3 regions of the Priestia sp. P1_B12_1 genome follow, and region 1 is predicted to be linked to each of the others. Evidence: riboswitches for the same ligand, from Rfam matches in the RefSeq annotation. Region 1 holds a riboswitch; each other region holds the start of a gene.

Region 1 (10,709 bases):
TGAGAAAGCAAAATAATTCCCCATGTCCAAATCGCACCGAATGTTGCAATGCTTGTTACCCACGTAAATACCTTGGCAGGCACAATGTAGTTTAACGCTACTCCGACTAATAGCGCACCCGCTGATGCTAAAACAGCTTTTCCCGGTACGCCGCCTTTTGTAAGCTGGCCGTATCCTTTTGGCGCTTCTCCGTGTTCTGCTAAGTTAAACAGCATACGGCCTGTACTAAAAATACCGCTGTTACAAGAAGAAAGAGCTGCTGTTAGTACAACAAAGTTAATGATACCAGCCGCCGCTGGAATGCCGATTTTTTCAAATGTTAATACAAACGGGCTTCCCTGTGAACCAATCTCTTGCCACGGATAAATCGACATAATGACAAATAACGCACCGACGTAGAAAATCAGAATACGCCAAAAGACAGAATCAATCGCTCTTGCTAGAGATTTTTCCGGATTTTTCACTTCTCCCGCGGTAACGCCGATCATTTCAATTCCTAAATACGCAAACATGACCATTTGCAGCGACAGCAAAATACCTTTGAATCCGTTCGGGAACAGTCCGCCGTTGTCCCACAAATTTTTAATACCAGTCGCAACGCCGCCGTTGCCGATTCCAAACACAATCATTAATAATCCAACGGCAATCATTAACACAATCGCTAAAATTTTAATAAGTGCAAACCAAAATTCCAGTTCACCATATGCCTTAACAGCTAAGAAGTTAACCGTTGTCATGATGACAAGCGCCGATAACGCCCAAATCCAGTTTGGTACATCTGGATACCAATATCCCATATAAATACCAACGGCTGTAATTTCAGCCATACATGTTACAACCCATAAAAACCAGTAGTTCCAACCTGTTAAATAACCAGCAAGCGGCCCTAAATAGTCGCGTGCGTACTTGCTGAATGAACCTGCAACAGGTTTTTGAATCGCCATTTCTCCAAGTGCTCTCATAATAAAAAACATAATCATTCCGCTAAATCCGTACGCCAATAATATTCCTGGCCCTGCTAATTTAATAGCAGATGCAGATCCAAGAAACAGCCCTACCCCTATGGCTGCTCCTAAGGACATCAGCGTCACATGCCTTTCTTCTAACCCGCGTTTCAATTCTTTCCCCTGAGTTTTCCCCTGCATAAACGTCTCCCCTTTTTCCAATCTGTCAAAACGAGATGAACACAGCCTTTTTGTTAGCGCTTTCATATAAGTTTGTGCTAAAAGACAGCTAGGCTGTATATTTGTATTTTATCACCTTTCTCTCACTTTTCTTTTGTCGAAAAACAAAAAAATTATCTTATCATTTTGTTTAAACGCACAATTAGACATAGGCACTGCTTTTTTACTATGTATTTATTATTGCACTTAAGTAATAGTATTTTCAAAAAATAGAAAAACGCCGACTCAACTCCGTCAGCGCATCGTTCATTTTATGCTTTTTTATAAAAACTAGCATTTATCTCGCGGGTTCAAAAGTTTTACAGCCAGGTTCTTCCATATCAGAAACATGGTGACTACTTTCAGGACTCACAACGTAAATGGACTCTGCACTGCATTTGTTCCCCGATTTCCAATACATGCACTCATTCACTTCACATAATACACCTTGGGCCACTGTTATCCCTCCTTTGCTTGTCTTATCTATTTACTACCCGAAATATGGCGCTTCTAACATTCACACGCAAAAAAACAGCTTGTTTCTCAAGCGGATCTTTTTATTGCGTGTGTTCAACATACTGTTTTTTAGCTAAATATAACTCACGGCTCAGCGTGATCCGCCGTTCTCTCAAGCGGCTTAATTTAGCCTGAAATTGTTCGTTAGTTGGCTCTTCTTGAATCAAGCGATACGTAAAAGAAATATCTTCATTTAACTGTTTAAAATCTTCCCATATCTCTTGAACGAGGGCGGATTGTTTGTCTTCAAATGAACGATTTTGCTGCGTTTTTAGCGCAGCTAAAATTTCCTGTTGCCACGTTTCGTCTTTTATTTCTTTGGCTAATAAGTATAGATCTAAATAATCATCAGTGCTTAACGCTGTTTGTCTATTGTTCAATGTCATCACCTTTTCTACACGAAATTTTTCTTCCTAAGAAGAGGGTTTCATCATAGAAAAAGATTCCTCTCCTTATCTGTCAGAGCTAGGCTATGCTGGAATTAGCACCATTCAATAATTGTGGTTGCTGAGGCTTCAAAGGGCCAGTCCCTCCACCTCTCTAGATAAGAATATTTCGTTTTTAAATTATTTCTGACTATTCTAATATGTTTTGTAGGTTATGTCAATAGCTTTTCAATAAAAAGAAAAAAGAAGTAAAATATGGTATGCTTTCATAAAGGATGGTGAGCACATGAAACGATATCTGTTATCTGCTTTTTTGGGAAGCCTGCTGCTGCTTCTTACTATTGCTTTTTCATCTACTTTCCATATTGCAATTGTCAAAACAACCGGAAGTATTGGAGGGATTATTTTAGCAGCGGCGGCTTTGATTATGAACGCGCTTGAAGATCCCCCCTCCTCAGACAATACAGGTGGAGGAGCCGTTGAAGTACTAGATAAAGGTTCCGTTTGGGCTACTTATTTACTTTTACTTTCATTACCGAACCTCATCGCATGTATAACATCTTATGTTTTATGGACTCGCTGACATTCATCAACGTTACGGACGTTTTGCCACTTGGAAGCTCATTGATATTTGTTTATCTACAAAGCCAAGTTCACGATACACATGCTGTGCAAAATTCCCAGCATGAACGCTGAGTCTGATTTCAGGGTATCCTTTGATAGACAATTCATCAATTGCTTTTTGCATTAATGGCTTGGCTAGACCTTGCCCGCGGTATTCCGGTACAACATATAATTCGTAGATAAAGCCAATTTCTTCTTTTGAAAAGAAGTCGGCAGATGGGCCGATAAGAACCCAGCCTGCGAGTTTATTTTCTTGTCTTGAAACTAAATAATAACAGCCTTTTTCAAGGGCACTACCAACTAGTTCATTTACGCGCTCTGCTGACGGATGAAACTGCTTCATTGTTCCTTCAAACAGCGCATCAGCAGATTTTTTCCGAATTTCTTGTATTTCTTCTTCAGTAGCTTTTGCAATCATTACGATCTCTCCTTTCGTGTTCGTTTTCCACATACGAGGATAAATTCCTGCAAAAAAAGTCTTCGCCTAAGCGAAGACTTTTATTTAAATTCAAAATGCTCTTGATGACTACCTTGTTCGTCCGTCCAGTTAATCATAATGTCTAAACCTGCCGCTTTTCCAGGAACTGCAAAATTCGCATAGCGAAAACGCTGACCGCTTTTGCTTAAGTTAGACCGTTCAATAGGAGAAAACAAGCTGTATTTCGCCTTATTTTTTCCTTCGTGCCGAAAAGCTTGGACCTGCACGCGCTCTACGTCTTTTCCAATGTTTTCAACGGTTAATCCATATGTATGATAGACGTTATTTTTCCACTTTAGCTGATTATCTCCCGTCATGCTCGCTTTTGTGAGTTCAACCGACCATTGTTCAGATGATTTCTTCATTGGAAGCTTCTCAATCGAAAGAGCGCTGACATGAATGGCTGCAAAAGCAAGCCAAACAAAACAAAAAGTGCTGACTGTATAAAATAGTCTTTTCATAGATTCTGATCTCCTTAGAAATTTTAGTAGTAGCATTTCCTGTTCACTTAAAAATTATGATAAACGCTTTAACAAAAAAGCCTCTCCATTTAGGAGAAGCTTCTTAAATTAATGCATAAGCAAATCTTTTTGTTTGTCTAATGAGTGTTTTGTATATAAATCTCTTTCAATCGCATATTTAGGACGCTGTTTCACTTCGTTAAAAATCTTGCCAATATATTCTCCCACAAGACCCATTCCCATTAGCTGCAGGCCGCCTACAAGCCAAATCGATAAAATAAGAGACGTCCAGCCGATTTGCGTATGATCTAAATATTTTTGAAGCAGCGCATAAATACCAAACGCAATACTAAAGAGAAAAGAAGCTCCTCCAAGCAGCGTCAATAAGCGTATCGGCGCTACGCTAAAAGATGTAATCCCGTCGAATGCAAAAGCAAGCATTTTCTTTAGGGGATATTTTGATTCGCCCGCTGTCCGTTCTTTGCGGTCATATGTGACTTCCGTGGAGCGAAATCCTACTAATGGTACAAGGCCTCGTAAAAAGACGTTGCCTTCTTTATATTTCATAAGTTCACCAAGAGCACGTTTGCTCATGAGACGAAAATCGGCGTGATTTTGAACGAGCTGAATTCCTAGCCTATTCATAAAACGGTAAAACCCTACTGCCGTGGTTCGTTTAAAAAATGTATCGGTTTCTCTGCTGTCTCGAACACCATATACGACTTCATACCCGAGCCAATATTTCTCTACAAAAGTACGAATAACGCTGATATCATCTTGCAAATCTGCGTCAATGGAAATGACGCAGTCAGATTGCTTATGGGCTGCTTCTAGTCCTGCCAGCAAAGCATTTTGATGTCCTACATTCCGCGCTAGCTTTAACCCTTTTACAAACAAATTGCTGCAGCTTTCTTTTTCAATAAGCGACCACGTGCTGTCTTTGCTTCCATCGTCTACAAATAAAATGGTACTTTCACTTGATACAAGACGTTCATTTATCAGTTCTTTTATTACAGTAGTTAATTGAAAAGATGTTTCTGTGAATACTTCTTCTTCGTTGTAACATGGAACAACAATTGTTAAAATAGGTCTGTTCATGTTATTGCCCCCTTACTTTGCTTCATATACATACACTTTCCAAGCGGACTGTTTATCGTTAAACGCTTTTAAAAAGTGCAAACCGTCACTTTCAGCATTTTCGATTGGCACAGCTGAAAAGATATAGCGACCGCCCATTTTTTTAAATTGGCTGATATTAAGCTGCAAATGACGGATTTTTTTCGTTGAGTCTTTTCGGTAATCATATTTTTTCCCTAGCTCGCTAACAAACACATAGCAGCGGTTGCCCCAGTGATCATAGTAACTTTCTAACTTTTTATTTTTATCAAGCTCTTTGGCAATGATTTTGCGAAACTCATGTTTATACGTTAACGGATAGAAGTTGTTATACGTATCTAGCGTATAAAAGCCGTTATACTGAGCAATTGATGGATGAAGCCCAATGCTTGCTACCCGATAAGATGATTGAGGTTTCCCTATATATCTGCTGATTTCATCGAATTGATGGACAGCATAAAATTCTTTGACTGACGGCTCGTGATTGTAGCGATAATAAAGTTCAGGATTCGCTATAAACAACACAAGCAGCTGTAAAACCAAACACACCCACACAAACTTTTTCCACGCCTTGCCCCTTTTCCATAAAACATAGCCCCCAACGGCAAACATCAAATAAATAATGAGCGGGCGTAAAAAATGAAATCTAGCAAAGTTAAATGTATTAAAAAGCTGATATTTTTCTTTTAGCGGCTCCCATCCTTTATAAAACCAAAACGCATACCAAATCGACAGTAGTAGATTAAGAATAAATAACTGCAAAAACGTTTTTTCAAGCTTTCCTTTCTGATTCCGAGCAACAATCCACAGTACAATAAAAGAAAGCGGCAAAATGACAAAAGTATGAAGCGTCATTACATGCGTATGCCCAAGCGTGTAGTTCTTAAAAGCAAGGCGAACGGAATGTCCAAAGCTTAGAGTAGAGCTTAAAAATTCATTTCGACTCGTCGGGGCCTCTGGAAATAAAAGAGAATCAACAAGCCGGTATTCAATGAGCAGAAAGACAGCGGTCATCGCTGCAATACTGTTTAAAAAAGGAATATTCCACGTTCGTTTTTTCACCGCATCTCTTAGCCATAGCAGCCCCATCGCCGCTAAAAAGAAGAAAAATCCTAGCACAAAGCTCGAGTAAAACGGAAGCAGTAAAAGTGTAAGCCATTCCTTCCACGTTCCTTCGCGGTTTCGAATGGTTAAAAATGCCCACAGCGCCAGCGGCTGTCCTAATGTACTCAGCATGCCCGAAGGCCAAAAAGGCGTAAGTGCAAAAGCAAGTGATACAAGCACTCGAATCGCATAAGCATCCTCGCTTTTAATGAAGTGCTTTTTTAATAATAAATACATTCCAATTAAAGCAAATACACGCGTAATCGTTTGGCTGAGGCTGTACGCCAGCATGGTAGGAAACAAACCATACAGCCACTGAATACCGCTGAATTCTGTTCCAAACGTATTCCTCGGCAATCCGTTAATGATTTGAGGCAATACGGCATGACTGGAGCCAAACAGCTCTCCGCTTCGATGCAGAACTTTATACCACGTAATATTTGAGTCTAAATTGTCATGCACGCGTATATGTGAGTTTTCCCCGAGCAAAAACATAGGGGATACATACGCAAGCAGTAAAAGGAAAGCGATAATAAGCAATGTTTTTTCTTTATTCATAGCTGTTTCTTTCTTCATCTGTTAACACCTATTTCCATTTCATAATTACTAAAAGTTAATCGTGTACAACGACTGCTTCTTTTTTTGCATTAAATACAAAGTATTTTTGACCCGTATAATTTAAAAGCGTATACAGACCTGTTCCGATTAATATACCGACATCTTTTTTGAACGGATGCACAGCAGCAGGAAGTTGATGCAACAACCAGCTGGAGAACTGCAGTCCAATATAGTAAGACAAGCCGTAGCAAACGCCAATAACCAAAATAAAACGCAGTATGCTTGTAGATAAATGAACTCCGCTTTTAAACGTAAATATTCGATTTAACACGTAGCTGACGACTGCTCCTGCTGCGTTTCCGATAAACGTTGCTGCCCAGTAGTGATGAAACATATGAAGCAGCACATACATAATGGAAAGACCTACTGCTGTATTGACCAGCCCTACTACTAAAAAACGTACAAAAGATCCTTTCATACAAACTCCTTTTGATTTTAATACTTTCATGAAAATTACATATTATGACTTTAAATACAGTTTCAGTGTAGCAACTCCACTTAAAAATCTAATGAAAATAACATTAAAAACAGATGAAAAAAAGCTAAAAGAATCAATAAAAATCGGGATTCTTTTAGCTATTTAGTAGAGCCTTCAATGATTAATTTTTGGTCGCTTTGATTGTCAAACGCATCCACTGCCGCTACTTCTATTTGATACGCAGTATGGGGCTCCAAACCCGATAATGGAAGACTTAGAACATCCGGAACAGGATCGCTGTAATATTGAGAAAATGCATTATATGTTTTGACCACTTCTCCAGTTTCTTTATTTTTGACGGTAATGCGATAAGAGTGAACCATCAGATTATCCACAGCTTGCGTAAACTGGATATAAAGCTGATTTGATGAAGCTTTTTCTTGTATAACAGAAATAGTAGAGCTTGGAAGAAAAATCGGTTTTACTAAATCTCGTTCATTCGTGTAGTGAAACTTTTTTGCATCTGCAGGTATGTTAATTTCCCACGCTTCTCCCGTCCACTTATTTGCGTGAAAATCCCGCCTTTTAACGACTACTTTTCGATTATAAACCTCTACAAGAAGACCTTGACTCACATCTCGGTAGCCAGGAGGAAGTTCACCTTGTAAATATCCGGCACCAGGCCATATATACCGAACAGAAGACGTTGCAAGAGATGTAAAATCTCTTTGAAAAATAGTACGAGGATCGTCCAACGGATGGTGGGTATGACCAGAAAATGTAATGACTTGCGGATAAGGTTTTAACGTATTGTAAAGAAGCTGTTCATTCACTTCTATCCCCCATCTGTTTTTCCCGTACAGTGTATTGTTAATAGGCTGATGAATAAAGACAAAAATCGGTTTTTTAGGATCATCTCGCTTTGCTATCTTCAGCTGTTCAGCAAGCCAGTTAATTTGTTTGACTGAATAATCACCGGCGGTCAGACGGCTTTCTGTTCCAAGCATGATAAAATGATATCCTTTTATCACTTGATGAAAATAAAGAGCTTTCATTTTGGTTTTAGATAAAAAACGCTGCTGCGCTTGCTGATTGGTTACACTGTCCCGGTATTCATGATTACCAATCGTAAAAAGAGATACGGCCTGCGGCTGTTTATTTTGATTATAAATAGAAAAAAAGCGGTCGTATTCTTTTAACGCGCCGGTATCAGCCAAATCTCCTACTACTACAAATGCATCTTGTTTCGGTGCCTGTTCATTTAACTGCGTTAATGCATGTTGAAAAGTACGCAAATCAAGCGTTCCTGTTTCCTTAATATGAACATCACTGATCACAGGAAAAACTAGCTTTGGTTCGATGTATCCGCTTCGTCCGCTCTTCTCTTCGGCTCGTACGTTTAAGGTAATACCGCATATAAGAACACTTATTAATACTAAAGCGAGCCAGTCTTTTTTCAGCGTTTCCATAAAACCGCCGAGCATGATGCTTCCTCCTTTCTTCACTGCTGCGTCTCAGTCATTTTCTCTACGTGTATGAGCTTTTATTTTATGTAATTTCAAAATATCTAATCGTATAGTTTCAATATTTCTTTTCGTGTTTGCACACACTATGTTCACAATCAATTCATTACACTTTTCCTAGTCATAGTGGTATGATTTTCGTATATTACAGACTAATTGTTGAAAATGTAGGAGTGAATATTTTGAAAACGGTCGCTGTTATTGGAGGAGGAATTACGGGCTTAACCACTCTGTACTATTTGCAGAAACTAAAACGAGAACGTAATCTCCCGCTTAAGTTATTATTACTAGAGAAACATGCCCATCTAGGAGGGAAAATCAATACGCGTGAAGCTGGGGAATTTATTATGGAAACAGGGGCGGATTCTATTGTAGCTCGAAAAGAAAACGTTATGCCCCTGCTAGAAGAGCTGTACTTAACAAACGATTTAGTCTATAACGAAACGGGCAAATCGTTTATTTACTCTGCTAATGAGCTGCTTCCAATTCCTGAAGATACCATGTTCGGTATTCCAACAAGCGTGGAATCTCTTTTTAAAAGCGAGCTGATTTCTTCAAAAGCTAAAATTACAGCTTTAAAAGACTTAATTACTAAAAATACAACGTTTACGAAAGACAGCTCAATTGGACTCTTTTTAAAACATTTTTTAGGAGAAGAGCTAGTAGAAAAGCAAATTGCACCTATTTTATCGGGCGTCTACTCTGGCGATTTAGACAAACTCACGATTTCTTCGACTCTCCCGTATCTGCTCGACTATAAAAACACGTACGGCAGCATCATCAAGGGAATGGGAGCCAATGAAAAAAAATTTAAAACGGCAGGAAATAAAAAATTCATTTCGTTTAAACAAGGTTTATCAACGATTATTCACCGCTTAGAAGAAGAGCTTTCTGATGTAACAATTTTAAAAGATACGCCAACCACCAGCATAAAACGGAACGGTGAACGTTACCAAATCAGTACGCCGGGGCAAGCCTATTCAGCAGATTATGTGGTGTTAGCTACACCGCACACGGCTGCTCAGCACCTGTTGAACGATCCCGAATTAAACGAAGACTTTGAGCAGTTAAAAGATTCTTCTCTCATTAGCGTATACATCGGCTATGACGTTCCAGACGAATACCTTCCCACTGAAGGCACCGGGTTTATTGCCTCTCAATCAAGCAACTTAATCGCCAATGCCTGCACGTGGACGAGCAAAAAATGGGCTCACACTTCTAAGCGAGGGAATTTGTTAGTTCGCCTGTTTTATAAAAGTACGAGTCACCACTTTGACAGCCTGCGGACGATGTCAAAAGAAGAGCTGCTAGCAGTGGCACAAAAGGACATTGAAAACAGCTTAGGAATCAAAGAGGAGCCTATTGAAAGCGACGTAACCAATTGGGATAAGTTGATGCCTACCTATCACCTTAAACACGGTGAACTTGTACGCAGCTTGACTCAAAAATTCCATGACAAGCACCCCGCTATTACATTAGCTGGCTGTTCTTACTATGGAGTAGGCATTGCAGCGTGTATAACAAACGGCAAACAAACGGCTGAAGCTATCTCACAACAGTTGACTTAAAAAAGGTTTGAAAACAATAAAAGGCCTGAAAATAAATATATTATTTTCAGGCCTTTTATTACCTTTTCGTTAGCATATAAAGCTACTTTCCTTACTATTAACAACTCTTTTATCGCTTTTCTTTTTGCAAAGCAGCAGTAGCAAACAATACAAGATAGCGCTCGTCTGAAGTTAATCTAAGCCAATGTTTCACTTTATATCTCACAGGTTTCCGCTCCCTTCTTTCAAGGTTTTATATGAAAAGACTTTATATAAAAATTCAATAACGATAAGAAATGATGCTTGATATGTATTTTATTCCCACGCCCGCTTGTTTACAAACTTTTTTAAACGTAAGACTCTTCGTTTATTTCCCTGAAAATAACACCGTTTTCGCCATTATCATCTTACTATTTGAGAAAAAAGTGTACATTTCTTTCCTATTTTGACGAACATTGCGATAAATAAAAGCTGCCAATTGCGGCAGCTTTTATGTTAAAGGACTAATCTAATTATATTGCCTGATGGATCTTTTGTGATGAAATCTTGGTTTTCTTTAGACACAGCTGCTCCGATTTCACGAAGCTTATTTATTGCCTGCTCCCTTTCTTCTTCAGCTGGAAAAACAAGTGTAAATGACGCTAAACCAACGCTGCTTTCAAGAGGACTAGGCGCTCCAATTCCATTCCAAACGTTTAGTCCGATGTGATGATGATAGCGCCCAGTTGAAATAAACAATGCTTGATTATGGTAAT
Region 2 (10,709 bases), on a different contig from region 1:
TAAGCGGGGTCTCCGCTCCACATGAACTGCAGGTCTTTTTCTTTATGAAATACTTCTACAACTTCCGCTCCTTTTTCTTGAATGCTGACTTTCATTTTGCTATTTTCTAGTACAATCATTACAACATCTCCCAAATCATTCTTGTACGCTCGAGCAGCCTCAAGCGTACTGGCTTTGCCTATATTATACCCTTCTTGGCAAAAAAGGTATTAATTTCCCTATTTTTGTTCAAATTAATATAGAAAAAGGAGGGTTCAAATATGAATCATGCAACATTATTGCTCATTAAATTTGCAGCGGCACTTATTGCGTTTGGTATAGGCCTTGATTTGTTTTTTGATGCAACCATCGGAGATATTATTTCTTTTAGCTTGCTAACGACAGTTGTGACATATTTAGTAGTGGATCGAATTGTACTGCCTCGAGTGGGCAACCGTGATGCCATTATTGTTGAATTTGTTCTAACCTATATGAGCGTATGGATTTTTGGAACATTGTTATTAGACAGCTACGTTCAAATTGCTTGGGGAAGCATTATTTCTGCAGCTATTATTACATTTGCCGAGGTTTTTGTTCACCGCTACTTATTCAACCATATTGAAACGAAACATACGGCGAGAACGCGTCCCGCTTTTAAGCGAAAACTAGCGTATGACACAGAATTTGCAGAAGAACAGCATGTAGAAAACAAGGAAAATCCAAAATAAAAAGAAAGCTCACTTTTGAGCTTTCTTTTTTATGTGTTAATGCATAAAAGTCATTTCCTTTAAAGGCCAGTATTTCATATTGACTTCTCCCATGATCGAAGAAATCGGAGTGAGGCCAAAATGCCTGCCATCTCGGCTAATGCGTCTGTTGTCACCTAGCACTAATACGTATCCATCCGGTATCGTGCCGTCTGGAGACAGTTCGTACGTGGAAAAATTTTCAGTGAATCGCTCGTAAGCAGGAACTTTGGATAAATATTTATGGAGATGCGGTTCTTTTTTGACTTTGTTATTTATATACAGAACATCATCTTTGTATTCGACCGTTTCTCCTGGTAAGCCCACGATGCGCTTTACTAGAAAATCACTGCTATAGGGAGCTTGCAACACGACAATATCAAAGCGCTCCAGCTTGCTGTGTTTGTTAATAATAATTCGATTGCCTTCGTGCAAAATAGGCTTCATAGAATCGCCTTTTACAGTGTAGGGCTGAAACCAATAGTGCTGAACGACAACAGAAAGCAAAACGGTGCCGAGGATGACGCTTGTGTATGTAAGAATTTCACGCTTTATTTTTTTATTGACCATAATGGATGAACACCTTCTTAACGGTAAGACTGTCAATTTAAGTTTTTCATAGAGATATAACAGTGTTGATTGTACCATTCAGAACTAAAGTTTTCCATATCTATCTATTTATGCGTATATGCCAAAAATATGCTGGGCGGAACCAAAAAATGAGAAGAGCCGCTATTCTCTAGAATAACGGCTCTTCTTTATTATAACTGAGCGCGCTCAGTTCGAGTAGCTGGTTGATTTGGTTCTTCTTCCACAACAGGCTCAACAGGCTTATGCTGCTTGACTTCTTCTTCCAGCTCAGCAATTCGCTTGTTTTTCTGTTTCACTTGTCCTCTTAGTTGAACAATTTTCACAAAGCTCAATGAAGCAGCAACAACTCCTCCAAACACGGCCGTTGTTAAGATAATTAAAATAAGAGGCCATTTTTGTGAACCAAATACATAGTTAAATTGTACAGGATCGTTGTTAATTACAGCTAAAACAGCAATGATAAGAGCAAATATAAGTCCTAAAATAAAAAAGCTCTGTCCTTTCATAAGCTGCACTTCCTTTCTTTACATGGTCATTACAACTTTTATAGCGTAACCACTCATCTTAAGTGTTTGCTATCTTGCTTATAGGTATACGTATCCACATTTAAACAAAATCAAACATTTTCTTGATTATATATATCTTTCTTTCAAGACACAATATATCGATTGGTGTAGAAACTTTGACATGTCCAAAGACCTGGTATGTCGAACTTTTGGAATAAAGAGCTCGCATATCCTTTTTTGCTTAAGCAGAGGGAGAGACTGGCATTTAACTCATATATGCACAAAGAGACCTTTATCTATTAAAGGTCTCACTGTTAATAAAGGGGTATAAACACAAGATGAAAATCAGTTCAGAAGCTGAGACTTTGGCTTAATTGCATTAAACTATTTCATTATCTATCGCCCGGAGCAGGATGGTCTACACCTTTGACATGATGCCGATGCTGGTTGTCTTCGCTGGTATAAAAGTCATAATAGTGAACATGCATACCGTTGCCAATGGGAATAGCGGGACCAGAGTAGGCTTTGTAATGATGTGTATGTCCGTCTTCAAAAACAACATAGCCTTCTGTATAGTGAATGTGGCTTCCATCCTCGCTTTGAATTGGAGGAGACGTTACATCGAGGCACTGATGGACATGTCCTGACGCAACAGAAGTGTAGTCCACTGAGCCATGATTATGATGAGGAACAAACCCTGAAATAAAATCATCCTTGCCTATTTTTTTCATTTTACTTCCCCCTATAAATTCAATTTAAAAAAACTGCTTAAGTAAATTTTTTAAATGGCATCTAAATTTCTCTGTTTAGTTAAATTCAAAAATACATGCTATTGATATGAACAAAGAAAAATAAATATGACTTTTGATAATCAGGATTTATAAAATGGGTAGTTTTCCTGTGTGTTTGCCGTTTCTACTTGATAACTTTCACATATATTTATTAAAGTAGGACAAGTTATTACAAGAGAGGAAGTCAGCATAATGAGTTGGGAAAATAAAAAGAGTCTATGTCAGGAGTTTGCGAGAATTCTAGGTGGACAAGGCAGTTTAGATGAAAATGGCGTTTGTTTAGTACAAAAATTTCGGACGATTCGTTTTAAAATTTTAGGGCGTCCAACACGCTCTCCGTTAGTTACTCCTCAATTTTTTACTTTTGAAGATTTAGATAGCAAGGGAAGAGCGCTAAATCTAGGTGAAACCGTGCTTTTGCAAGAAGAGGTAAATCCATTATTAACGGAGCTTAGAAAAAGAGATATTAAGGTTACGGCCGTTCACAACCATTGGCTATTTGAAGAGCCGAGAGCAATGTATATGCATTTTGAATCTGTAGAACCACCGTTAGATTTTGCACGAAAAGTAAGAGAAGCGTTTAAAGTATTAAAAGGATAGAAAGCAGTTTTTTATAGAATCAGTTTATTCTTACTTACTGCTTTTAAAATTAGATTAATAAAACTTTAAACATGTATATTATATATTGGTTTATAAACTGCGCTTGAATGAACCTATCAGATTAACTAATTTTTGAGGAGTGAGATTATTCGGGTACTTCTATCCAAATAAAAAAAGCACGCGTTCGCCGCGTGCTTTTTTTATGTATAAACTTAAAATGCGTTTAGGGTGTTATCGCTTAACCACTGTTTGCGTTCAGCTGCATCTTCGAATAACTCATCTGCATTTGTAAATTGAGAAGCAATGACATATTCAATTGTTGCAAGAGGAGCTGTTAGCAAACGCCAGTTTAATACGATTGTATTATCTTGAGTCGTAGCGTATTCTTCACCTAACTCGTCCCACTTAACAGATTCAGGAGCATTGTCTGCAGTTTTTTTAACAGATTTCAAAGCTTCTTGGAATTTTTCACCTGTGCGGCCTTGGTACCATTCTGTTAACAGTTGTCCAATACCTTCATTTGTTTGCTGCTCGTTCCAGCTTTCAGGTACTGTAGCAATGAATTTTGCACGGAATGTCATTTCAGCCTTTGCTACATCTCCACGAACGATGTTTAAGCGGTATTGACGTCCTAGGTAAGGGAATTTGTCTCCCTCTTCAAAAGAACCAGTTTTAGCTGCAGAAGCTGCTGCTTTAGGAGCCTCTTTTTTAGCTGTTTCTTTTTTTACTGCTTCTTTCTTTGGAGCAGCTGGCTTTTCCTCAGCTGGCTGTGAACCGTTTAGTTGTTTTAAAATCCATGTTGCTTTGCGTGCGATAATTGAACGCACATTGTTTTCATTAAGACCTCTAGGGATAATAACTTTTACCCCTTCTTTGTCACAAATTTGCACCGTGATATCGGTTCTATTTGGAACGACTTCAATTTTGTAGTCAATTGTTTGATTGCCTGTTTGATACGTATACATAAAATTTTTCGTACTCCTTTCTACAAATCTTCATTTTATAAGCAAAGGTAGAGTTTGGTCAAATGAAAGAATAATCAGACAGTTATCAACTGCTGTTGCAGCGCCTTGCAGAATGATATGTATTCCAATGTTTAGTGGAAAAGCGCCAATAATAATTGTTTCAATTCTTCTTTAGTTTTTACAAAAAAATATAAAAATATGCCGATACTACTAATATAGATTAGACATTCTATGTCTTTAGATTGTATAGGGGATGAAAAAATGAAAAAAGTTTTTCAAAGTTTACGCATGAAAATGCTATGTATGATTGCAGCCATGGTGGCCATAACATCTACTGTAATTGAAGTAACAAATTATTATCTTATTGTGAAACAAGAGCAAGCAGCTTCGATTACGCTAGTGATTACATTTCTGTTTGTTTCTTTTACAACTACCGTGTTCTATTTTATCATACGTCGCTACATAATTGCGGTTGAAAATTTATCAAAAACAATGAAAGGGATTTCAAACGGTGATTTATCTGTAGATGTTGTTCCTTTGAAAGGGAAAAATGAGATTAGTACACTCATATCTTCATTTAATGAAATGATGACTCACATGAGAATGCTGCGTCAGAAAATAAGTAAAACAAAGAACACGGTCAGTCACTCCTCAGAGCAATTGCTTGCAAGCATGGAGGAAACAAAAACAGCTGTGACAGAAGTTACGATGTCTATTCAAGAAATTGCTGCGGGTTCTGATAAGCAGTTGCTAAATGTGGTTGAAACCGAGCAAGCTATGGTGGATATGGCTAAGCTGCTTCAGAAAATGACTGATCATTCTTCAAAGGTACAACAATCGATGAACAGAGCCTCTGAACATGCTTCCACTGGCAATGTTTCGGTGAAAGAGGTGACGAATCAAATGAATAAAATCTATGAATCAGTTAAGATATCCACCAGTGAAGTAAAGGGACTCGAAGATCGTTCTACAGAGATTGGACGAATTATTGACACGATTACAAGAATTGCTGAACAAACAAACCTTCTTGCACTTAATGCTGCTATTGAAGCTGCAAGAGCTGGGGAACATGGAAAAGGTTTTGCTGTAGTAGCAGGGGAAGTACGTAAGCTAGCGGAAGAATCTAAAACGTCCGCTATACAAATCAGTCATCTGTTAAAAGAAATTGAAGCGCAGGCAAAGCAGGCTTATCAAAACATGGAAGTCAATACAGAAGAAGTCACACTTGGGATTGCCACTGTCGAAGATGTAACTGAACAATTTTCCACAATCATGGAAGATGTCTTTGCTGCTCAAGAACAAATGAACAAAATGACAAGGGCAACAGGAGAGATTGATGGGTATTCGTTCAAGGTAATGGAGTCTGTCATGGGGCTTTCAGAGGTTGCCAAACAAGCAGCTGCTTATGCTGAAGAAGTAGCCGCGGCTTCACAGGAGGAATTAGCATCTATAGAAGAACTTGTAGTGTTGGCAGCTAATTTAAAAGCTACGGTAAGTGAGTCCTAAAATTTGTCTTGATATGTAACAAATACGCGCAGAAAACTGCGTGTATTTGTTTTATTTATACCCTTTATAGAAAACGATAAATAGAATTGACACGTTATAAAAGCAGCTGTATAGTGAGGCAAGGCGGCAGTCTGTCTTTTTTAATTCTTAGTAAACTTATAAGTTAAATAAAATATTTAAGCACTACATAAGGAGACGAAGAGATGAAAAATGAATTCCGTTTGGCAACAAATGACGACGCAGATAGCTTATTGAACTTAACTCTGCAAGCATATAAGCCTATTCGAGAGCTAGGCATTCCTTTCTTAGCAGCTACTGCTGATCTTGCCCTCGTTAAGAAAAATATTTCTCAAAACCTTTGCTATGTATATGAAGAAGATAAAAGAATCGCTGCAACTGTGTCTATACGAATGCCTTGGGGAGAACATCCAGGTCCGTTTGCAGTTCCGCATCTTTGGTGGTTTGCAGTAGACCCGTCGTTTGCCAGGAAAGGCGTTGGATCTAAGCTGCTGCATCTAGTAGAGGAAGAGATAATAAAAAATATGTTTAAATCACCAGGTGTGTCTTTAGGAACAGCAAAAGAACATCCTTGGTTAGTTGAGATGTATGAACGAAAAGGATATGTTCAAGATAAAGAAAAGCACCTTGCAGAAGGTTATACGACCGTATTTCTTTATAAAAAATTCAATAAGGTACACTTTTTGTCGTAAAAGATAAAGAAGTGATCCAAATTAAGAAATGTGAAAGAGTGATAAATATGACAGATCAATTACTACTAAACGAGTTAATAGACATACGCCGTGAGCTGCATCGGTTTCCAGAGCTTTCAATGAAAGAATATGAAACAACTAAACGTATTAAAAAGTGGTTAAAGCACTATGATATTTCTACAGCGGATACATTCCAATTAGACGTAGGAGCAGTAGCAGAAATTGTAGGAGGAAAGCCGGGACCTACTATCGCTATTCGAGCTGATATTGATGCGCTGCCAATTGAAGAAAAAACCAATCTGCCATTTGCTTCTGAAGTGAACGGTGTTATGCACGCGTGCGGCCATGATTTTCATACGGCTTCTATAATCGGAGCAGCTATCCTTCTTAAAGAGCGTCAGCAGGAGCTTTGCGGCACGGTTCGATTTATCTTTCAGCCAGCTGAAGAAACGGCTTCTGGGGCAAAAATGCTAGTTGAAAAAGGTGTGCTCGAAGGAGTGGAAGCGATATTTGGGATGCATAACAAACCGGATCTTCCTGTAGGAACCATTGGTATCAAACCGGGACCTTTAATGGCAAGTGTTGATCGTTTTGAAATTGACGTCAAAGGAGTAGGAGGTCACGCGGGTATTCCTGAAAAAACAATAGATCCGATTGCTGCTGCTGGTCAAATTGTTACTAGTTTACAAACCATTGTCAGCCGTAATCTCAGCCCCTTTCAAAATGTTGTTGTCAGCATAACTCAAATCCATGGAGGGAGCTCGTGGAACGTCATTCCTGACAAAGTAACGCTTGAAGGAACGGTGCGTACCTTTCAAGAAGAAGCGAGAGAAAAAATACCGGCTCTTATGAAACGAACTGCTGAAGGGATTGGGGCAGCTTTCGGGGCTTCAGTAGACGTTAAATGGTATCCATATCTTCCTGTAGTCAACAATGATGATACGCTGGAAAAACTGGCTACTAAAGCGGCAGAGGATCTTAGTTACCAAGTCGTAGAAGCTGAACAATCGCCTGGAGGAGAAGACTTTGCCGTATATCAGCAGCATGTACCAGGATTTTTTGTATGGATGGGTACAGCTGGAGAATATGAATGGCACCATCCTTCTTTTTCATTAAATGAAGAAGCATTACTTGTAGCAGCTTCTTATTTTGCTAATCTAAGCTTTCATTTTTTGAATTCATTCCATTACCGAAAAAATTAAAATATTTTTATTTTTCTATTTACGCGGATGGAATTGTTTGATAAAATAAATTTTAAATTAAAAAGTTATCACGAGTGGACGAGAGATCTGGCTCTTTGACTCCACAGCAACCTACGAATGTAAGGTGCTCCTACCAGCAAAGCATGTGCTTTGGGTGATAAAACGGGTGAAAAACTCATTTTGCATCAAAGCAAAATGAGTTTTTTTTATTTTTCTAAAAGGAGAGGGTTTTATGGGTCATACAGCAGTTGCAGCACATACAGGAGAGAAAGCATTAAAGGAAGCAGTGAAATTATTAGGAAAGCATTATCAAGTAGCTTATCGTGAGTTAGAAACATTTTATGAAATTGTGGTCGAAAACCATGTTCGTACATATGCTGTAGGCATAGATATTAAAGATGTACAAAAAGCAAATGAACTAGAAATTTATTCATCATGCTGTTCCAAGCTTGAGCGAGTAGGCTGTCTTTTATAGAAGTCTGCTCGCGCCTCTATTTTTTAAGTGTTTTTAAATAGAAAGCATGGTTTTTGACAAGCAAAGAATCTGGTGGGTATAATCAATACTCACTAGGTTTTAAAATTAATCATAAATTGTCGAAATTTTTACACAAATTAAAGGTTACATTCGAAATGAATTGTGGTATGTTATAAAACAAGAATATTTTATGAAAGGAGCATTGAAATGGAAATGTCTCTTGAACACGGAAACGATGCAGGAAGCGAACAGCTTATTGATCGTATCCTAGACTTTTTAGAAGATGACCAAAAGTAAAAAAAGAGTGTGCGGTGCTATCCCTAGCCGCGCACTCTTTTTTTATCATGTGTGTAAAGGCAGCGCCATACTATGATACATAGGGATAGAATGAAAGGGTCTCTGTCAAAGGGATTGACGAATGGTTTTGTTTGATAGAAAATTTAGAAAAAGGAAAGAGATGAAGGGTATGTCGAACAAAACATCTTTGTATCAAACAAAAGAACAGTTAAAAAAACTTGTAAGCGAATTGGTTTCTATACCTAGCGTGACAGGAACGATGGCAGAAGTTGAAATGGCTGAATCGATAGCGTCGTATTTATTGAAGCTGCCTTACTTTCAAAAAAACGAGCAAGTCGAGCTTCATTCAACAGGAGACGGACGATCGATTGTCACAGCTTTTGTTCAAGGGAAAAATACGAATAAAACAGTTGTACTCGTAAGTCATTACGATGTAGTGGATGTACAAGATTATGGACAGTGGAAAAAGGATGCTTTTCACGCTGATACATTAACGAGTACTTTTTATAACCATATGGAACAAGTTCCGGCGCACGTACAAAAAGATATGATAAAAGGAGACTGGCTTTTTGGCCGAGGAACGATGGACATGAAAGCAGGCATTGCCCTGCATATCAGTATGGTTGAACGAGCATGCAACGGAGAGTTTGACGGAAACATCCTGCTGCTGTCGGTACCGGATGAAGAAGTAAATTCGCTTGGGATGAGAAAAGCAGTGCCTGTTCTTTTAGAACTTGCCCGCAAACATCAGCTGGATTTTTCTCTCATGCTAAATGCAGAACCGGTGTTCAGCCGCTATCCTGGAGATCTAACGAACTATGTGTACTCAGGATCAATTGGAAAAATCATGCCAAGCTTTTTGTGTTATGGAAAAGAAACTCATGTAGGGGAACCGCTAGCTGGTTTAAATGCTAATTTACTAGCTTCTTATTTAACAAAAGAAATAGAATTAAACGTTGATTTTTGCGAAAAAATAAGAGATGAAACGAGTCCGCCTCCTACGGTGCTGATACAAAAAGATTTAAAAGAAGAGTATTCAGTTCAAGTTCCGCATTCTGCCGTTGTCTTATTTAATTTATTTATGTTAAACCGCTCTCTTAAAGAAGTAACAGATCTGCTGTTGAAATCGGCTGACAAAGCGGCTTTGAATGTGAAAAAACATTATAATAAAGCCGCTAGGCAGTACGCTGCGGGAATGGAGGGTTCATCTCTTGACGTGAACGTATGGACGTATGAAGAACTTTATACTCATGCAGTCAAACAGCACGGCGAAAAATATGTGCAAGAAATGGAAGCAGCACTTTTGGAACAAGAGGATGATGATAGAAATAAAACCATTAACTTAGTAAACTCTTTAGCTGGTTTATGTAAAGAAGCAGCTCCGATGATGGTCTTATTTTTTACGCCGCCTTTTTATCCGGCCGTTTGTTCACATGATGATCCCTTTGTACAAGAGATTTTGTCAAACGTACAGGCAACTGCCAAAGAGCAATTCCAAGTGGAGCTAGTTGAACAAAGTTATTTTGGCGGAATTTCGGATTTAAGCTATGCCAGCCTGCAGCATCCGCTTCATACATTTAACACGTTAGTAGCCAATATGCCGCTATGGAATAAAGGGTATCATATCCCGCTAGAAGAGCTAGAGGAGCTGAAGATGCCGGTGCTGAACATTGGACCGCTGGGAAGAGATGCGCATCAATGGACCGAAAGATTAGACGTTCAGTATTCCTTTGAAATTTTGCCTCATTTCATTTATCAAGCTATAAAAGAAGCGCAGAAATAAACATCCGCCTGCGGATGTTTATTTGTTGAATTTAAAAGAAGCTCCTTGTACGGTAATTTGTTGCGGTGTTAGAGCGTGATCCAATTCAACCAAAAATGGACGCTCTCCAACTTTTTTTAATGTATCATGGACAACACCTTGTGTTCCGCTGCAAAAAATAAGGTTTCCTCCATTGACATATAGTTTTTGACAACGTGCATCAAGCAAAGAGTCTTTGTAGCTTTCGCCAGACTGAACGTCCAGCAGTTTCGTCCACTTGCTGATGGATTCTTCGAGGTTATGTACAGCACAGTAAATATTTTTTAGCTGCAGCTGACCAGCTTGGTGAGAAGAAAGATCTGCTAGCTTTGGCTTGCGTTTTTCTTCTGGTTCACCCCATTCAATAAAAAAAGGAAGAGGCAGGGAATCGTGATCAGCTTCAATAAAACACATTTTCCATTGAAGTCTTTCTCCATCATTGGTTTGGCGAGAACCCGCTACAGGACCTTTTACAGTGACGTTCTTGTTTTCCAGCTCTTTTATCAGCAAATCCATATCATCTGTACGAAGTGCAAATCG
Region 3 (10,709 bases), on a different contig from region 1:
ACAGCTTTCGTTCATCAGCTGATAAGTCCTGGAGAAATACAGGCTGATCCGTTACGATAATAGCGTGGTGATCACTTACTTTTTCGTTATTAACCACTCGCTTTGGCAACTGTGCATTTCTTAAAATTGGACGAACTTCTTCTTTATATACAGTAGAGATGCTTTCCAAGCGCTCTTTCATAGTAGAAACCATATCTGTTGTTAAATAACGAGAATCTGTACGTGGATACGTGACTAACTTATGCTGTTCATATAACTTTTGAAGTACATTCAATGTCTTCTTAGCAGAGAAGTTAAAGCGTTTGTTAGCATCTCGCTGCAGTTCGTTTAAGTCATAAGGAAGCGGCTGCGCTTCTTTATGCATTTTGCGTTTAATTGTTTTTACAACTGCCTCACCTGATAATTTTGAGTGCAGCTCTTTTGCGCGTTTTTCATCAAAAATACGCTTTTCATTGCCCTTTTGCCAAGCGGCTTCAAAAGATGAAAACTGAGCTGTAAGCGTCCAATATTCACTAGGTTTAAATGTATTGATTACTTGTTCACGCTCAATTATCATCGCAAGCGTCGGTGTTTGTACCCTTCCTGCCGACAATGGTTCTTCGTATTTAGTCGTTAACGCTCTCGTTACGTTTAAACCGATAAGCCAATCGGCTTCTGAACGGCAAACGGCTGAATCATACAAGCGATTAAACTCTTTTCCTGGTTTTAACTGTTTAAATCCGTCACGAATTGCTTTATCCGTTTGAGACGAAATCCAAAGGCGTTTAAACGGCTTGTTCCAGCGTACCTTTTCCATAATCCAGCGTGCTACAAGCTCTCCTTCGCGCCCTGCATCAGTCGCAATAATTAACTCACCAATATCCTTTCTTTTTGCTAGATCGGATACTGTACGAAACTGCGAGCTCACTTTACGAATTACTTTTAATTTCATTTTCTCAGGCATGATTGGCAGATCTTCTAAGCGCCATGTTTTATATTGGTTATCATAATCCTCTGGTGTTTGTAATTCAACTAAATGACCGAGTGCCCATGTTACGACATACTTTGGTCCTTCAATATACCCTTTTTTTGTTTGTGTGCTGCCAAGTACGCGCGCAAGATCACGTGCTACACTTGGCTTTTCTGCTAATACAAGTGATTTCATTTTATGTATACCTCCAATTCACTTGTTCCATTATACATGATTGTATACCTTTTGTACGACTTCAAGATCAAGTTTACATAATCATATTATAATAAATAAAGCTGAAGAATTTCTCTTCAGCTTCGAGCTACTTCTTTTTATAAAATAGTCGCGAGATAATTAAACCGATAGCTCCTAAGACGATAAATAACAAGGCCCGTATAGCCATTGGGATAAAAGGTAAATCGTATAAAATGAGTTTAAAAAGTGTTAAGAACAAAATGCCCACGCCGATATACGTTGCTGTTTTAAACGTTTTAAGTGATCCTATTACAAATGCTGCAATGGACATCCCTAACCAAACGGCCGTCATAATAAGCGTTTGCGGATTAGTGGAAAGATGATTGGTGCCAGCGACCGTCACTTCTGTAGCAAAAATTAAAGAAAGAATAGAAAAAACAATACTTCCTCCAATTTTGAATATATCGTGCTCATCCCGTTCTGTTTTTTGAATGCTGATCCATATAAATACTGGAATAGAAGCTAACACAACAATCCAATTTAATGTCGGAAGAGACAGCACTCGTTCGATTGGTGTAACTAAGATATACGTTGCACTCAGTATATAAATCGTATAAGAAAATAGTTGATGAAGTAGATTTTTATACGTCATGGCGATATAGTAAACAGCAAGTCCTTGAATCACATATAAAATAACTCCTTCTCTTAAATCGACGAGCTGATGAATAAAAAACGCTACTGCAACAATTAAATAGGTAATAAAAAATTCAAATTTCTCTTTAGAACTTCTTACTGCGTAAACACCTAATGCGTAAATAATAACTAGCGCAAGCAGCACCATTGTGGTCGTGCCATCGTCAAAAACGGCGAGCAGCCAGCCGTACGTAACTGCTAAATTCGATAAAAGGGTAAACGCATATACTTGGAGTACGGATTGTGATAGAAAAAAACTTGAAATTAAGCATAAATGCTGAATAAGAATCGCCATACCTAATAACTCTTTTACACCATTATCACCGACAAACGAGTAATAAATGAGTAGCGTAAGATTTAATAGTACCGCGGAAAGAACATATAAAATTGAATATTTTTGTTTGATTGCCACATATAAAAAGGCAATATACAGAAGCGTTTCATAGCCAATGAAAACGAGCGCATTAGGCGAATTACTTTCAATAAGAAAAGGAACTAGTACGCCTCCAACCGCGCTAATAATACCTAATGCCTGTGAACGATAAAAGACTGTCGCGATAATCCCTAGGATAATCCAGCTCGCATTTAGTATAAAAGCAAGCATTGGTCCCGCTAAATGATACAGACTATGCATCGCAAACGTCGTTAACATGAGGATAGGAATAGCTCCTCCTACAAGTACTTGCCCGAGCACCAACCTGCCCTTTTTAATTTGGAAATGACCTGTCACAGCAAAACCTATTGAAACAGCGAAACCGAGAACAACTTTTGCTTTTTCATTCATTAACCCATAGTCAGAGGCTGCTTTAAATCCCCATAGTACGCCAATAATAAATACAAAAATAAAAATTCTCGGCAGCCATGTTTGAAAAAGGACTTTTTCCCAATCAACGGGTTCTTCTATTGCCTGTGAGCTTTTAGCTGCTGTTTGAGCAGGACGTTTAGTCGTCTCCTCACGCTGCTTGGGAGGAGCGTGAACTGTTTTTGGTCTTGGAGAATTTGTTTTATATACGAGCGACTTTAGCCTGGCTACGTCTTCTTCTAAACTGCTTATTTTTCGTTCAAGTTCTTCTATTCTTTCTTTTTCCATATTTCCTCACCCTTTCTCTTTAAAGTATTTGTGATTTTTATATGTATACCTTACAACACTTAACTATTATACCATTAAAAGGAATATCCCTTAGAAACATTCCATTTTAAGCAAAAAAAAATACAGCGCCCTTTTCAAAAGAAAAGTTCGTTGTATAGGATGTGCTGCATTTTTTATGTCACTTTCTCGCTGTATGTACTATGAAATCCCGCTTCGATGTGGGCTACTTGAAAGCTATGGTGACCAATTAAATATTTAACAATATCCACACGGTCAATTTTACCGGGCTTATTATTCATTGCTTCTCGCACCATAGATTGAAATGTTTCTTTGCAAAACTTCTTTTCATGAAGCAGAATCGTTTCACAATACTCTTCATGGTCTCCCTCTGAAATACGATAATAATGCATTTCTTTCACCCCTTTTTAATGTTATACCTATTACATACCCCAAATATTGCTATTTTAACAAATTAATTTTATTATTCTTTCTTTTTCCATATATATGGTTTATAGGGCAACGTTTCGAAACTCGTCGTTATAAATGCTAATTTGAAGCCGCTGAGAAAAACGTTCTTGTTCGATATATGTTTCAGGCATTAATCCAACAGGATATACCTTAGGGTTTTCGCCACTTCCTAATATGTATACATACATCTTTCCTTCGCTTGTATATCGAACTTTCGTCGAAATACCCCCTTGCCCTTGAAGAGGCGCATAAACAGCTCTTACATTATCTCTTATTTCTTGTACAAACCCATGCAGTTCAACATCAGAATCATAATAATGGTTTGCTTCATACAAGCCGTAAATACGAGACTTATCGATATCACATAATATATTCCAAAATTCAGATAAATCTTCTTGGAACAACACTTGAATAAAATTCCGTGCAGCTTCTTGCTGTTCGTTTGTTAATTCTTTTGTTAGCGCAAACTCTTCATTTTTTAACATCTCAGTCACCTCCCTTTTGTATGTAATACGACAACAGATAAAAATAACCTCTTTTTTTCAACTTATTAGCAAGCAATTTATTTTTTTACATTAAAAATTGAAAAGTTATTTTGACTAAGGCGTCAGAATAACTTTTCAATTACTGTAGAATAATTACGTAAAATATTCGATTTTTGCATTCGGAAAATACTGATCAATGTAATACTCTAATGTTTCTCTTAATTCTTGTTCTTCATCTTTTGCGTATACATACTTTCCAATTCCGTAACGCCCCCATTTGTAGCGGCGCTCCTCTTCATTCATCTCAAGCTTTGTTTTCGGATAATTTTTCTCGATTACCCGTTTGGCCGGCTTGGTAAAACGATGCTGAATCATTTCAAACGTAATATCATCTCTTGACTCCTCAGGTATAGAGGCGTCAAGCTTTTCAAACAGCTGACGGTATCCCTCTTGCCAACCTTCATGAATGTAAATAGGCGCCACAATAAAGCCAAGTGGATATCCGGCTTTTGCAACTTTATTAGCAGCTTCAATCCGGTAATCAAGAGGAGATGTACCAGGTTCAAAGTTTTTTATAACATAATCTGCATTTATGCTAAAGCGGAAGCGCGTGCGACCATTATGTTTAGCATCCAATAAATGATCCACGTGATGAAATTTAGTCACAAAGCGCAGTTGACCTAGTTCACTTTCCCCAAAATATTCAATCGCGCGCTTTAATGAATGTGTTAAATGGTCAATTCCTACGATATCAGATGTACAAGCCGCTTCAAATCGCGTTATTTGAGGGGCTCTTTCCTGCATATATTGCTCTGCTTGACCTAATATTTCTTCAACATTCACGTACGTGCGAATATATGGTTTGCTTCCCATTGTTGTCTGCAAATAACAATAGTGACAGTGCCCCATACACCCTGTTGCAAATGGTATTGCATATTCAGCTGACGGTTTAGATGTATCAAATTTCAATGTTTTACGCACGCCAACTACTAAAGTCGACTTGGCATTGCGGTATTTTTGCAAATCATTTTTTCCCGGTATATTACGCACTTGATTATGGGAAGTTGTTTGACGAATCTCAATTCCCATCTTCTCAAATTTTTCTTTTAATTGAACACCAAGCGGGTACTCCATTGCTCCTGGCTCAATATATACTAATTGAGGTACAAAAGGTTTTATCATCATGCACACTTCCTTTTTTCTAATACTAATAGCGTTTGAAAAATAAAAAGACTCTATCCTTGGTAATTAATTATTTTTCACACAAAAAGAGATGGAAACATAATGAAATGAATCCAATCTAAAAACGAACAATAGGGATAAATGAGCCGAACTGCTTGTTCCACCGCTATTGATTTCCGTGCAAGGCTTCGCTTTCCGCGGGCGGCTGATGAGCCTCCTCGTCGCTTACGCTCCTGCGGGGTCTCATCTATCCCGCTTATCCCGCAGGAGTCTCCGCCTTGCTCTCCAATCAACTACTAGAAACACCTACATACATGAAATTTGCGTTCACCATGATCATAAAAAAACACGAACTATTCATCCATTTTTGATAGATAGTTCGTGTTTACCTTTAACTACACTATTTTTGTCTTAGCCTCTGCATCAGTCATATTGTTCATAATCAAATATCTTATTATACATTTTTTCAGCTTCTTCATACGTTGAATACACAGCATCATCTTCAGCTAACAAATGGTAAGACTCATGTAAAAACAGCGCCTTTTCACCTTTGTTTTCCGGATGTTCAACAATTTCAGCTTGATTAATATTCGCAACGTTTGCCGTATGAGGATTTCGGTAAATAACAAATACTTGATCTCCCACTTGATATTCTTTTTTCTCCACGATCATCATCCTTTTCTTCTTTCTTTACTCGTATGATGTCCGCTTTTGCTCATTTTATCCGGTAAAAACACCTCATGGCATCATCAAAAATTCATACGCTTTTACGCTCAATAAACCGAAAAGGGAGCTCAATTTTCTGAGGAGTCTTACTTCCAACTAATGTAAAAAGCGTTTCTCCCATTTCCTTAAGAGGAAGTTCGATCGTTGTTATTTGTAAATAAGAAGAAAGCGGATGATTATCAAAACCAATGATAGCTAACTCACCAGGAACTGAAATACCCGCTTGTTCGCACTGAGCTTTTATTCCGATAGCTACTTGATCGTTTGTTACTAAAAGCGCCTGAGGCCGATTTTTCATCTGCACTAATTTTCCCACCACTTTTTCACCATCTGTCACGTTCAAACAGCCTTGAAAAACCCATTCCGGATGATAAGGCTGATTTATTCTTTTTACATATTCTTTGTATGCTTGTTGCCGCTGTTGACTATTCGTACCCGTCATTCTTCCAATACAGTAGCCAATATCCGTATATCCTTTTTCTTTTAAATACATAAGCGCCTGTTTAAAAGCTGCATAATGATCAACGTATACGGAGCGAATAGAACGATTCTGTACGTTTTCGCACACGGCTATCGGTCCGTACTGCTGATAATATTCAATCGTGCTCCAGCTGCTTGCTCTAGAACAAATAATCACTCCATCAACTTGCTTTGTTTTCAGCATATGAAGCGCTTCTTCTTCTTTTTTTACATCATAGTTCGTTTGACAAATAACAAGCTGATACTGCTTTTCTAACGCTTGAGATGCCACTCCTTCTAAAAGCAGACTAAAATACGGATGATTAATAAAAGGCAAGACGACGGCAATCATATTTGTTTTCCCTTTTGATAAGTGAACGGCATTAATGTTTTGTTCATAATTAAGTTCGTGAATAACCTGCTCTACCAGCCGGCGTTTTTCTTCTTTTACATACGGATGATGATTTAGCACCCGGGATACAGTCGAAACAGATACACCAGCTTTTTTTGCGATATCTCGGATATTTGTCATGTTTTCACCTTTTTCTCTTGCGCTGAAACGCGTTTCATACTTTATTCTCATTATAAAGTGAAACAGCAAGAAGCTAAACCCGTTACCATCGTGTTTTTATTCATTTACGTAAGGAGGTCATTTCATGGGTATTTTATTATTCATTTTATTATGCGGGATTGAAATTGGAGGAGCGGCTTATGCACTTAAACAGAACGAGACGCTTTGGAAGGAGTTAGATGATGAAAAGCCGACTGATTTTTTTAAACAGTAAAAAACCCTTAAAAAGAACATTCTTTTTAAGGGTTTGATATTACGCAGCTTCTTTAGATGACTTTGACTTTTTATTTAAACGAGGAAATCCAATTACAATTGCAATGACCCCGCAAACCGCTGTTAACATTGGGTAGAATGTAAATGGAATAATCTCAATCGGTGAAACTTTAGCAAATCCTGCTGCGAGAAGCATTTGTGCGCCGTAAGGGATAAGCCCTTGAACGCTGCAGGAAAACAAGTCAAGTAGACTGGCTGATTTACGATTATCAATTGAATATTTATCAGAGATTTCTTTTGCTAACGGACCTGCTGTAATAATTGAAATCGTGTTATTAGCCGTCGCTAAATTAGTTAAACTTACTAGTCCAGCGATGCTGAATTCGCCGCCTTTTTTTGTTTGAATACGTCGTGTTAATAAATTCAATAAGAACTGAATACCGCCGTTATAGCGAATAAGCTCAACCATTCCGCCGATTAGCAGAGATAAAATAATTAACTCTGACATTCCGCCAATACCTTCTGTCACAGTTTTAGCAAGAGAAGAAAGCGTGTAGCTTCCGTCAGCTAATCCAATCACGCCGGCTAGCACAATTCCTCCGGTTAAAATACTTAATACGTTTGCACCAAATATGGCAGCAACCAGTACGCCGACATAAGGCAAGATTTTAAACCAGCTAAAATCTTTAATTTCTACTGATGACGTATTGCCTAGCGTCATTACAAGCAATAAAATTACCGTAACAATCGCTGCAGGAAGGACAATAAAAAAGTTTACTTTTAATTTATCTGACATATTTGTTTTTTGCGTACGAACTGCTGCAATGGTCGTATCAGAGATTACGGATAAATTATCTCCAAACATTGCACCACCAACAACGGCAGCAATTGCTAATGTAATGGATACATGCGCTTGCTCACTGATTCCTACAGCGATAGGCCCTAGCGCAGCGATTGTTCCCATTGACGTTCCCATCGAAATTGAAATGAATGCGCCAATAACAAAGATTCCGACTACCACTAAGCTTTGCGGAAGCACAGACAGAGCTAAGTTTACCGTTGAATCAACAGCTCCCATGCCTTTAGCAACTTGAGAAAAAGCACCTGCTAAAATAAAAATAAGCACCATAATAATGATATCAGGATGCCCTGCTCCTTTAGCAAAACGCTCCACTTTTACATTAAGTGAATCTTTACGATTCATAGCCAGCGCCACAATGGCTGCAATAATAATGGCTACTAATACAGGAAGCTTATAAAAATCTCCCGTTATAATTCCTGATCCGACAAACAGGACTAAAAAGACGCCCAGCGGTAACAGCGCCCAGCCGTTTCCTTTTTGTTGTTCCATTCTTAACACCTCTTGTTTACGTAATAAAAAAAGACCTCTTCTTATTGATAAGAAGAGGTCTCTTATTTGTATCATAAGATTACCCTTCTCATCTTCCAAACGAAACATCGTCTGCTGGATTTGGCACCGCACTGCGTACAGCCAGTTGCCGAGACATCATAGGGCCAGTCCCTCCGTCTCTCTTGATAAGAAGTTTATAGTTGTTTTAAAAATAGTCTTTCACTACTGTAATCTCTTTTTATTTAATTGTCAAATGCTATTTTAGAAAAATATATAGTGCAAAAATTCTCACATCAATTAGCTACGTCTCGTTTTAAAAACGCTGCCCAAGCTACGCCCATAAAGAAGACAAAATGGGCAACTAAGATGAAAATGGAAAATGGAATCGTCATGCCGTCAAACAGCGGCTTCATTCCGTCCATATACTGCACAAAGTTCGTGTTGGCAAATAATAAAAATTTCCCCCACCATAAACCTAGCTCTGATACCAGTCCTGTTACAGCTTTCGCGCCGATACTTACGACAATAGCTAGACTGGAAGCAAGCGCGCTGTTTCTAAATAAAGACGACAGCATGAATGCGAACGTCATCATCATAAACGTTTCCATATACGCACTGTCATACGTAAGCGTAATGTTTTTAAGCAGCTGTGCATCTCCTTCTAGACTGGTAAAGCCAAAGAACAATGCTCCCCATACAAATGAAAAAAGCAAATAGCTCAGTAAATAATATAAGCTAATTAAAACGAGAGTTAGGTACTTGGATGCTAAAATCGTTGAACGTCTAGCAGGGCGAATTAAAAGAAGTTTAATGGTACCTGCTTCAAACTCTTTTGCAACCATTGACCCTCCAACAGCAAGCGCGAAAAATTGAACGAGAATCAGCATACCTGAACTAAATGACAGGAAGTTCAAAATATTGTCTTCTGTTCCTGCACTGTTTGCTACTTTCTTCATTAAAAGAGCCATACAAAGAGTTAAAATGCCGATTGTAATAAACGTGATTTTTGTACTTCTTTTGTGAAACCATTTCATGTGTTCATTTTGAATTAGCTTAAGCATGGTGCTCTCCTTCCGTAACGGACATAAACGAATCTTCAAGCGTCTCATACACAGGGGTAATTTGGTAGACTAAAATATCGCTGTCCACTAATTTTTTATTTACAGCTGGAATTTGCTCTTTTACAATCGCCACGTCGATACTATGTGATCTCACCGTTACTTCAAATTGTTGTGATAAAAGATCCGCTGCTTTTTGCGCATCAGACACTTCAAATTCTACGTACATTCCTTGATCTTGACGATTTGGAGATAAATCTTGAACGGCTTTTAACTCACCGTCTTGAATAATGCCAACGCGATCACATAATGCTTCTACTTCTTTTAATAAGTGGCTCGCGATTAAAATTGAAATTCCTTCTTCCCTGCAAAGCGTTTGTAAATATGTACGAAATTCTCTCATTCCCGCTGGATCTAGACCATTGGTTGGCTCGTCTAGTAAAAGCAATGCAGGCTTATGTAAAATAGCTTGAGCTACTCCTAAACGCTGTCTCATCCCAAGAGAATACGTCTTCACTTTTGCATGAATGCTGTTTTCAAGCTTTACTAAAGCAATCACTTCATCCAAGCGTTCTGATGTAATCCCTTCATGCATATTCGCAAAGTGTTTTAAATTTTGATAGCCCGTCAGATAATCATAAAACTCAGGGTTCTCAATAATTGCGCCAATTGATTTCATAGCTGATGTAAACTGTTCCTTTAAAGGAAAGCCGTTAACGGTAATCGTTCCCTCTGTTTCTTTAATGAGTCCTACGACGGTACGAATTAGCGTTGTCTTTCCAGAACCGTTTGGACCAAGCAACCCGAAAATCTCACCGCGCTCAACCGATAAGGATACATCATGCAAAATGGTTTTCTTCCCAATTACTTTACTGACATGATCTACTTGTAGCACTGTTTCTGTCATCATGTACATCCTTTCTTTAATTAGCAATACGCCTTCTATTGTTTCTCTTTTTTAACTATTTGTCTACTATAACCTTATTTTTGGAAAAGCAGCCCATTCAAATCATTCGTATTATCCGCTTACATTTGATAAAATAAAACAAATCTTAGTTAGAGGAGGACTTCTACATAATGAACTTAACCGTATACCTTGCCGGGCAAATTCACGATAACTGGCGAGACGAAATTAAAAACCAAGCAGAACAATTAAACCTTCCCCTTACCTTTGTCGGTCCCATGACAGACCATGACCGGTCCGACAACATTGGAGAAGAAATTTTAGGAAAACAGCCTAACGCTGTCTTAAAAGATGAAGCTGCTTCT

What was found. A riboswitch is a leader RNA that binds a small molecule or an ion and turns the genes downstream of it on or off. The one in region 1 is predicted to bind S-adenosylmethionine.
Region 2: linked by a shared signal. The riboswitch ahead of AC1D0Y_RS08525 (hypothetical protein) and the one ahead of AC1D0Y_RS00960 (hypothetical protein) in region 1 are both predicted to bind S-adenosylmethionine.
Region 3: linked by a shared signal. The riboswitch ahead of AC1D0Y_RS12390 (Na+/H+ antiporter NhaC family protein) and the one ahead of AC1D0Y_RS00960 (hypothetical protein) in region 1 are both predicted to bind S-adenosylmethionine.

Annotation. Positions count from the first base shown of each region.
Region 1 covers NZ_JBFTZR010000001.1:172,610-183,318, forward strand. Annotated here, with positions in the region: gene alaP (alanine permease AlaP) at 1-1,145, opposite strand, end outside; gene AC1D0Y_RS00955 (DUF1540 domain-containing protein) at 1,462-1,620, opposite strand; gene AC1D0Y_RS00960 (hypothetical protein) at 1,721-2,059, opposite strand; SAM riboswitch class I at 2,129-2,230, opposite strand; gene AC1D0Y_RS00965 (hypothetical protein) at 2,352-2,648, shown strand; gene AC1D0Y_RS00970 (GNAT family N-acetyltransferase) at 2,661-3,107, opposite strand; gene AC1D0Y_RS00975 (hypothetical protein) at 3,188-3,628, opposite strand; gene AC1D0Y_RS00980 (glycosyltransferase family 2 protein) at 3,737-4,726, opposite strand; gene AC1D0Y_RS00985 (DUF6044 family protein) at 4,739-6,424, opposite strand; gene AC1D0Y_RS00990 (GtrA family protein) at 6,462-6,884, opposite strand; gene AC1D0Y_RS00995 (metallophosphoesterase) at 7,043-8,368, opposite strand; gene AC1D0Y_RS01000 (protoporphyrinogen oxidase) at 8,590-9,975, shown strand; gene AC1D0Y_RS01005 (VOC family protein) at 10,450-10,709, opposite strand, start outside.
Region 2 covers NZ_JBFTZR010000002.1:596,722-607,430, forward strand. Annotated here, with positions in the region: gene AC1D0Y_RS08475 (aldose 1-epimerase family protein) at 1-119, opposite strand, end outside; gene AC1D0Y_RS08480 (YndM family protein) at 261-707, shown strand; gene lepB (signal peptidase I) at 744-1,295, opposite strand; gene AC1D0Y_RS08490 (LapA family protein) at 1,487-1,822, opposite strand; gene AC1D0Y_RS08495 (YmaF family protein) at 2,215-2,553, opposite strand; gene AC1D0Y_RS08500 (DUF1259 domain-containing protein) at 2,806-3,213, shown strand; gene AC1D0Y_RS08505 (M48 family metallopeptidase) at 3,426-4,178, opposite strand; gene AC1D0Y_RS08510 (methyl-accepting chemotaxis protein) at 4,440-5,684, shown strand; gene AC1D0Y_RS08515 (GNAT family N-acetyltransferase) at 5,888-6,394, shown strand; gene AC1D0Y_RS08520 (amidohydrolase) at 6,442-7,596, shown strand; SAM riboswitch class I at 7,659-7,760, shown strand; gene AC1D0Y_RS08525 (hypothetical protein) at 7,829-8,071, shown strand; gene AC1D0Y_RS08530 (M20/M25/M40 family metallo-hydrolase) at 8,538-10,151, shown strand; gene AC1D0Y_RS08535 (VOC family protein) at 10,170-10,709, opposite strand, start outside.
Region 3 covers NZ_JBFTZR010000003.1:270,050-280,758, forward strand. Annotated here, with positions in the region: gene AC1D0Y_RS12345 (DNA topoisomerase III) at 1-1,144, opposite strand, end outside; gene AC1D0Y_RS12350 (DUF2339 domain-containing protein) at 1,272-2,927, opposite strand; gene AC1D0Y_RS12355 (hypothetical protein) at 3,101-3,337, opposite strand; gene AC1D0Y_RS12360 (hypothetical protein) at 3,437-3,880, opposite strand; gene splB (spore photoproduct lyase) at 4,034-5,062, opposite strand; gene AC1D0Y_RS12370 (hypothetical protein) at 5,140-5,355, opposite strand; gene AC1D0Y_RS12375 (transcriptional regulator SplA domain-containing protein) at 5,486-5,734, opposite strand; gene AC1D0Y_RS12380 (LacI family DNA-binding transcriptional regulator) at 5,820-6,779, opposite strand; gene AC1D0Y_RS12385 (hypothetical protein) at 6,904-7,032, shown strand; gene AC1D0Y_RS12390 (Na+/H+ antiporter NhaC family protein) at 7,072-8,382, opposite strand; SAM riboswitch class I at 8,468-8,574, opposite strand; gene AC1D0Y_RS12395 (ABC transporter permease) at 8,676-9,443, opposite strand; gene AC1D0Y_RS12400 (ABC transporter ATP-binding protein) at 9,436-10,347, opposite strand; gene AC1D0Y_RS12405 (YtoQ family protein) at 10,518-10,709, shown strand, end outside.